DNA from 2 places in the Streptomyces sp. NPDC046805 genome. Region 1 is predicted to be linked to the other one. Evidence: riboswitches for the same ligand, from Rfam matches in the RefSeq annotation. Region 1 holds a riboswitch; the other holds the start of a gene.
What was found. A riboswitch is a leader RNA that binds a small molecule or an ion and turns the genes downstream of it on or off. The one in region 1 is predicted to bind S-adenosylmethionine.

Region 1 (3,397 bases):
GCCGGCTTCGCCGTGGCCCTGCGCGCCAAGGGCGAGACGGTCGAGGAGATCAGCGGTCTCGTCCGCACGATGTACGAGCACGCCAACGTGATCGAGGTGCCGGGGGCCGCCGTCGACATCGTCGGCACGGGCGGCGACGGCGCGAAGACGGTGAACATCTCCACGATGTCGTCGATCGTCGTCGCCGGCACGGGCGTCAAGGTCGTCAAGCACGGCAACCGGGCCGCGTCCTCGGCGTCGGGTTCCTCGGACGTCCTGGAGAAGCTCGGCATCAACCTCGATCTGACCCCGAGGCGTACGGCCGAGGTCGCCGAGGAAGCGGGCATCACGATCTGCTTCGCGGTGAAGTTCCACCCGGCGCTGCGCCATGTGGCCGCCGCGCGCGGCCAGTTGGGCATCCGTACGACGTTCAACATACTCGGCCCGCTGACCAACCCGGCGAAGGTCAGGGCCCAGGCGGTCGGCGTCGCCGACCCCCGTATGGCGCCGATCGTCGCCGGTGTCTTCGCCGAGCGCGGCAACTCGTCCCTGGTCTTCCGGGGCGACGACGGCCTCGACGAGCTCACCACCACGTCCACCTCCCGGGTGTGGCTGGTGCGGGACGGCAAGGCCACCGAGGAGGCCTTCGACCCGCGCGACGTCGGCATCGAGCTGGTGCCGGTGGAGGCGCTGCGGGGCGGCGACCCGGCGTACAACGCGGAGGTCGCCCGGCGGGTGCTGGACGGCGAGACGGGCCCGGTGCGGGACGCCGTCCTGCTGAACTCGGCGGCGGCCCTGGTGGCGCTGGAGCCCGGCTCCGGCAGCCTGACCGAGCAGATCCGCGCGGGCATGGACCGCGCGGCGGAGTCGATCGACTCGGGGGCGGCGAAGCGGGCCCTGGAGCGGTGGGTGGCCGCGAGCAACGCCTGAACTCGCTCGTACGACGCGCAAGGCGCGGTCCGGATGCCGGACCGCGCCTTGCGCGTCGAAGAGCGTGTGGCAGGATGACGACCAGGTCATGAGCGACAGCCACAAGGCCCCGGCCGGCTGTCCGGCAACCCTCCGTCCGTGGCGGGGTGCCCCGGGTGAGGACCAGGCCGCAGGCAGCGAGGTCTGCGGCAAGCGCGGACCCCTTGCGACACCAGGGGTCCTGGTCGTTCGAGGGAGCCTCCCCGTGAGCAAGCGAATGCGCTAGGGCCTCTCTTCCGGATCCTGCCGGGGGTCGCGGGCCCTGGCACGCGCATCTGCGGCGTTGTCTCCACTCGCCTTGCAGCTGCACGCACCAGACCCCGCTCGGGTCGGCCAGGAAGCGCAGTCGGCAGGAGCCGGCTTGATCCGGAAGAAAGGCCCTAGGGCCGCCGAGCCCCGCCTCCGCATACCACTCTTACCTTCACCCGCGCCGGCACGCGCCGCTCGCGCAGTGAAGTGCCCCTGCTTTCACGGGAGTTCCGCCATGCCCTGCTCCACCCTTGCCACCGCCCCGCTGCCCGTCCTCGGCCGGGACGTCACCGTGCCGCTCGTCACCGGCGGCGAGGTGCCCTACGCCGCGCTCGACTACGCGGCCAGCGCCCCGGCGCTCCAGCGGGTCTGGGACGACGTGGCCGCGTACGCCCCCTACTACGGCAGCGTCCACCGCGGTGCCGGACACCTCTCCCAGCTCTCGACCGACCTGTTCGAGAAGGCCCGCAGGACCGTCGCCGGCTTCCTCGACTGCCGCGCCGACGACCAGGTGGTGTTCACCCGGTCCACCACCGACTCCCTCAACCTCCTCGCCGGCGCGCTCCCCGAGGGCTGCCAGGTCTTCGTCTTCGAGACCGAGCACCATGCCGCGCTCCTGCCGTGGAAGGGGGCCCGCGTCACCTGGCTCGACGCCCCGCGCAGCCCGCTGCAGGCCGTCCGCGCCCTGGAGCGGGCCCTGGCCGACCGCGACCCGGGCACCCCGGCCCTCGTCTGCGTCACCGGGGCGTCCAACGTCACCGGTGAGCTCTGGCCGGTACGGGAACTGGCCGCCGCCGCCCATGCGCACGGCGCCCGGATCGTCCTGGACGCCGCCCAGCTGGCCCCGCACCACCCGGTGTCGGTGCGGGACCTCGACGTCGACTGGGTCGCCTTCTCCGGCCACAAGCTGTACGCCCCCTTCGGCTCCGGCGTCCTGGCGGGCCGCGCCGACTGGCTGCGCGCGGCCGAGCCGTACCTCGCGGGCGGCGGCGCCAGCCGCACGGTCACCCGGCGCAGGGACGGGGGAGTGGACGTGGAGTGGCACGAGGGCGCGGCCCGGCACGAGGCGGGCTCGCCGAACGTCATCGGCGCCTACGCCATCGCCTCCGCCTGCGCGGCCCTCACCGAGGCCGGTTTCGACACGCTCGTCGCGCGCGAGCGGCACCTCGTCGACGTGGTGCGCGCGGGGCTCGCCGGGATTCCCGAGGTGCGGGTGCTGTCCCTCTTCGGCGACGACGCGCCCCGCGTGGGCGTGCTCTCCTTCGTCGTCGAGGGCTTCAGCAGCTCTCACTTCGCCGCCGCCCTCTCCGCCGAGTACGGCATCGGCGTCCGCGACGGCCTGTTCTGCGCCCACCCGCTCGTGCGCACCCTGCTGGGCGGCGAACCGGGGACCCGGGGCGAGTGCGGCGCCCCCGCGGGGGCGCTCCACGCCGTCCGCGTCAGCTTCGGCGCGGGCACGCCGGACGAGCATGTCGAGCGGTTCGTGAACGCCGTACGGGAGCTGGTCCGGGACGGGGCCAGGTGGCGCTACCGCACGGTGGACGGCCGCTGCGTCCCGGAGGTGTGAGCGGAACGCCCGGGCCCTACGAGTCCAGCCCGATCGCGAAGGCCGCCTCCAGGTCGTGCTGCGAGTACGTACGGAACGCCACGTGCGTGTCCGTTCCCTCCACGCCGGGGATCTTGCTGATCCGGCCGGGGATGACCTCCGCGAGGTCCTCGTGCTCCCTCACCCGGACCATGGCGATCAGGTCGTAGGTACCGGTGACGGAGAAGACCTCGCTGACCGACTCCAGCGAGGCGATCTGTTCCGCGATCTCCGGAATCCGGTCCACGCTGGTCTTGATGAGCACGATCGCGGTGATCACGGCTGGTTCTCTCCCTCGGAGGCCGGAGCTGGGCTGGCCCTCACTTTAGTCCCACGCCCGAACCGCACCCACGCGAAGAGGAACCCCAGCCCGAAGCCCACCACGTGGGCCAGATACGCGACCCCCGGCCCCTGGGAGGCGCGGCCCGCCGCCACCCACTGCAGCGCCGCCCAGAAGGGCAGCACGACCCAGGCGGGGAAGCGCATCGGGAGGAAGAACAGGAAGGGCAGGAGACTGGTGACACGGGCGCTCGGGAACAGGTACAGGAACGCGCCGAGCACCGCCGAGATCGCCCCGGAGGCGCCGACCAGCGACTGCTGGGAGGTCACGTGGGC
Region 2 (3,397 bases), on a different contig from region 1:
GACGCGTACGATCCGGAATGTGGCGAGAATTCACCGAAATTCAGGGCAAGTCGGGCCCCACAAAAGGAACAAATGCCGCGAAGAGCGCGCGCAGTTTGGCTACTTCTCGTCAGGTGTGCGGCAAGAATCCATGGCTTGCGCCCCGGAGATCGGGAACGCGTTCCCCAACTGTACCGCGCTCAATCACGCTGAATTGCCCCCTCCGTTTCTCTCACGGAGGGGGCAATGCGACGCACCATCGGTAACCGGAGTTACCAAAGGTAATGATCAACCGCCGGCGACCGCCGGAATGATGGAGACTCCCGCGCCGTCCGGGGTCACGGTCTGAAGGCCCTGCTCGAAACGGACGTCGTCGTCGTTGACGTACACGTTGACGAAGCGGCGCAGTTTGCCCTGGTCGTCGAGGACCCGGGCGGCGATGCCGGTGTGGTTCTTCTCCAGGTCGGCGATGACGTCGGCGAGGGTCGCGCCGTCGGCGTTCACCTCGGCCTCGCCGCCGGTGTAGGTGCGCAGGATGGTGGGAATGCGGACGGTCACGCTCATGCGAGGCCAGCCTCTCGGAAGGAGTCGAGGTTCGGGCGGATGGTCGCGGTCAGCCCGGTGCCGGCCACCGCGTCCAGGGTCTTGAGGCCGTCGCCGGTGTTGAGGACGACGGTCGTCTTCGTCGGGTCGAGCACGCCGCTGTCGATCAGCTTGCGGGTGACGCCCACCGTCACACCGCCCGCCGTCTCGGCGAAGATGCCCTCGGTCCGGGCGAGCAGCCTGATGGCGTCCACGATCTGCTCGTCCGTCACGTCCTCCACCCCGCCGCCGGTGCGGCGCGCGATGTCGAGGACGTAGGGGCCGTCGGCCGGGTTGCCGATGGCGAGGGACTTGGCGATGGTGTCCGGCTTCTGCGGGCGGACCACGTCGTGACCGGCCTTGAAGGCCGTCGACACCGGCGAGCAGCCCTCGGCCTGCGCGCCGAAGATCCGGTACGGCCGGTCCTCGACCAGCCCGAGCTCGATGAGCTCCTTCAGCCCCTTGTCGATCTTCGTGAGCTGGGAGCCGGAGGCGATGGGGACGACGATCTGGTCGGGCAGGCGCCAGCCGAGCTGCTCGCAGATCTCGTACGCGAGCGTCTTGGAGCCCTCCGCGTAGTACGGCCGGAGGTTGACGTTGACGAAGCCCCAGCCCTCGCCGGCCGGGTCGCCGATCAGCTCGGAGCAGAAGCGGTTCACGTCGTCGTAGTTGCCCTCGATGCCGACGAGGTCGCCGCCGTAGACCGCGGCCATGACGATCTTGCCCTGCTCCAGGTCGTGCGGGATGAACACGCAGGAGCGGAAGCCGGCCCGGGCCGCGGCGGCGCCCACCGCACCGGCCAGGTTGCCGGTCGAGGAGCAGGAGAGGGTGGTGAAGCCGAAGGCGCGGGCGGCCTCCAGGGCCTGGGCGACGACGCGGTCCTTGAAGGAGTGCGTCGGGTTGCCGGAGTCGTCCTTCACATACAACCCGCCGGTGACGCCGAGTTCACGGGCCAGGTTGTCGGCCTGGACGAGCTTGGTCCAGCCGGGGTTGATGTTGGGCTTGTCGGCCACGTCCGCCGGGACGGGGAGCAGGGGCGCGTAGCGCCAGATGTTCGCGGGGCCCGACTCGATGCGGCGGCGGAGTTCCTCGGTGTCGTACGCCGAGAAGTCGTACGCGATCTCGAGCGGGCCGAAGCACTCCTCGCAGGCGAAGACCGGACCCAGCGGCACGCGGTGCCCGCACTCGCGGCAGCTCAGGGCGGCGGCGGGGCCGAGGTCGACGGAATGATCGAGGGATCGCGTGGGGTTGGCAGTGGTGGAAACGACAGTCTGCACAGCCATGTGAGGCGAGGCCCTTTCTCCTCATCTTCCTCACGACGCATCTCGCCGTGAGACGGATTTGGCACCTTCCCAAGCCGGGAGCCTCGCTGGATAAGACGAGTACCGGCCGGAGGGTTGCCGGGGCTTCATCGGGCCGTGTCCCTCTGCCCCTCTGGATGAGCTGTATGCGGTTGTGAACGCCGGTGACCCCCGACATGCGATGGTCATCCGCGTTGTTCAAGACTGTAACCGAAGGCCAGGACAGTTGAGAGAGACGTCCGAACCGCGAGATGGATCACACGGGGCACAGGTGTGATCACGAACAGTGAGGATCCGCAGACCGTGCTGGAAGAAGTCGAGCGCTGGCTGAGCACCCGCTCCTGGTCCGTGACCGACCGGCCGCTCCACCAGATCCTGGCGGCCAAGCAGCGCACGGGGCAGTCGGTCTCCGTCGTGCTGCCCGCGCTCAACGAGGAGGAGACGGTCGGCGACATCGTCACCGTGATCCGCCACGACCTCGTGGAGCAGGCCCCGCTCGTCGACGAGATCGTCGTCGTCGACTCGGGATCCACCGACCGCACCTCCGAGGTGGCCGCCGCCGCGGGCGCGCGGGTCGTGCACCGCGACGAGATCCTGCCGCGCATACCCGCCGTGCCCGGCAAGGGCGAGGTGCTGTGGCGGTCGCTGCTGGTCACCACGGGGGACATCGTCTGCTTCATCGACGCGGACCTGAAGGAGTTCTCCTCCGACTTCGTCTCCGGGATCGTGGGCCCGCTGCTCACCGACCCGGAGGTGGACCTGGTCAAGGCGATGTACGACCGTCCGCTCGGCGGGGCGGCCGGGCAGGGCGGCCGGGTCACCGAGCTGATGGCCCGTCCGCTGCTGAACATGCACTGGCCGCAGCTGGCCGGGTTCGTGCAGCCGCTGGGCGGCGAGTACGCGGCGCGCCGCTCGCTCCTCGAGCAACTGCCGTTCCCCGTCGGATACGGCGTCGAGCTGGGCATGCTGGTCGACGCCCTGCACCTGGTGGGCCTGGACGCGCTGGCCCAGGTCGACGTGGGCGTGCGCAAGCACCGGCACCAGGACGGGCAGGCACTGGGCCGGATGGCAGCCGCGATCTATCGCACCGCACAGCTCCGGCTGGCCCGCGGGCATCTCGTCCGCCCGGCGCTCACCCAGTTCGAGCGGGGCGAGGAGGGCTTCGAGCCGCGCACCTACTCGGTGGACACCGAGGAGCGGCCGCCGATGGTGGAGATCGCGGAGTACGCCTCGCGCCGGGTGGCCTGATCGTTCGCGCGGCGGCTGTCGAGCGGCCGTATACGAGTTTGAGGGTTTACGGGCCGGGCTAGGTTGACGCGTATGGCTTCAACGCACGGTGCCGAGGTGCTGGTCGCGTCCAATCGCGGCCCGGTTTCGTACGAGGTGCGCGAGGACGGCGCGCTGCACGCCAAGCGGGGTGGCGGCGGGCTGGTCTCCGGGCTGTCGGCCATCGGGCCGCACACGGACGCGGTGTGGGTGTGCGCCGCGCTGAGCGACGCCGACCGGGAGGCCGTACGGCGCTCCCACGGCGGGCG

Region 2: another riboswitch for S-adenosylmethionine. It lies ahead of thrC (threonine synthase); the one in region 1 lies ahead of ABZ910_RS04315 (aminotransferase class V-fold PLP-dependent enzyme).

Annotation. Positions count from the first base shown of each region.
Region 1 covers NZ_JBEYYC010000002.1:336,342-339,738, reverse strand. Annotated here, with positions in the region: gene trpD (anthranilate phosphoribosyltransferase) at 1-909, shown strand, start outside; SAM riboswitch class IV at 994-1,110, shown strand; gene ABZ910_RS04315 (aminotransferase class V-fold PLP-dependent enzyme) at 1,433-2,764, shown strand; gene ABZ910_RS04310 (Lrp/AsnC ligand binding domain-containing protein) at 2,781-3,062, opposite strand; gene ABZ910_RS04305 (rhomboid family intramembrane serine protease) at 3,059-3,397, opposite strand, start outside.
Region 2 covers NZ_JBEYYC010000014.1:179,286-182,682, forward strand. Annotated here, with positions in the region: gene ABZ910_RS17590 (MoaD/ThiS family protein) at 268-543, opposite strand; gene thrC (threonine synthase) at 540-1,844, opposite strand; SAM riboswitch class I at 1,863-2,006, opposite strand; gene ABZ910_RS17600 (glucosyl-3-phosphoglycerate synthase) at 2,166-3,110, shown strand; gene ABZ910_RS17605 (trehalose-6-phosphate synthase) at 3,183-3,397, shown strand, end outside.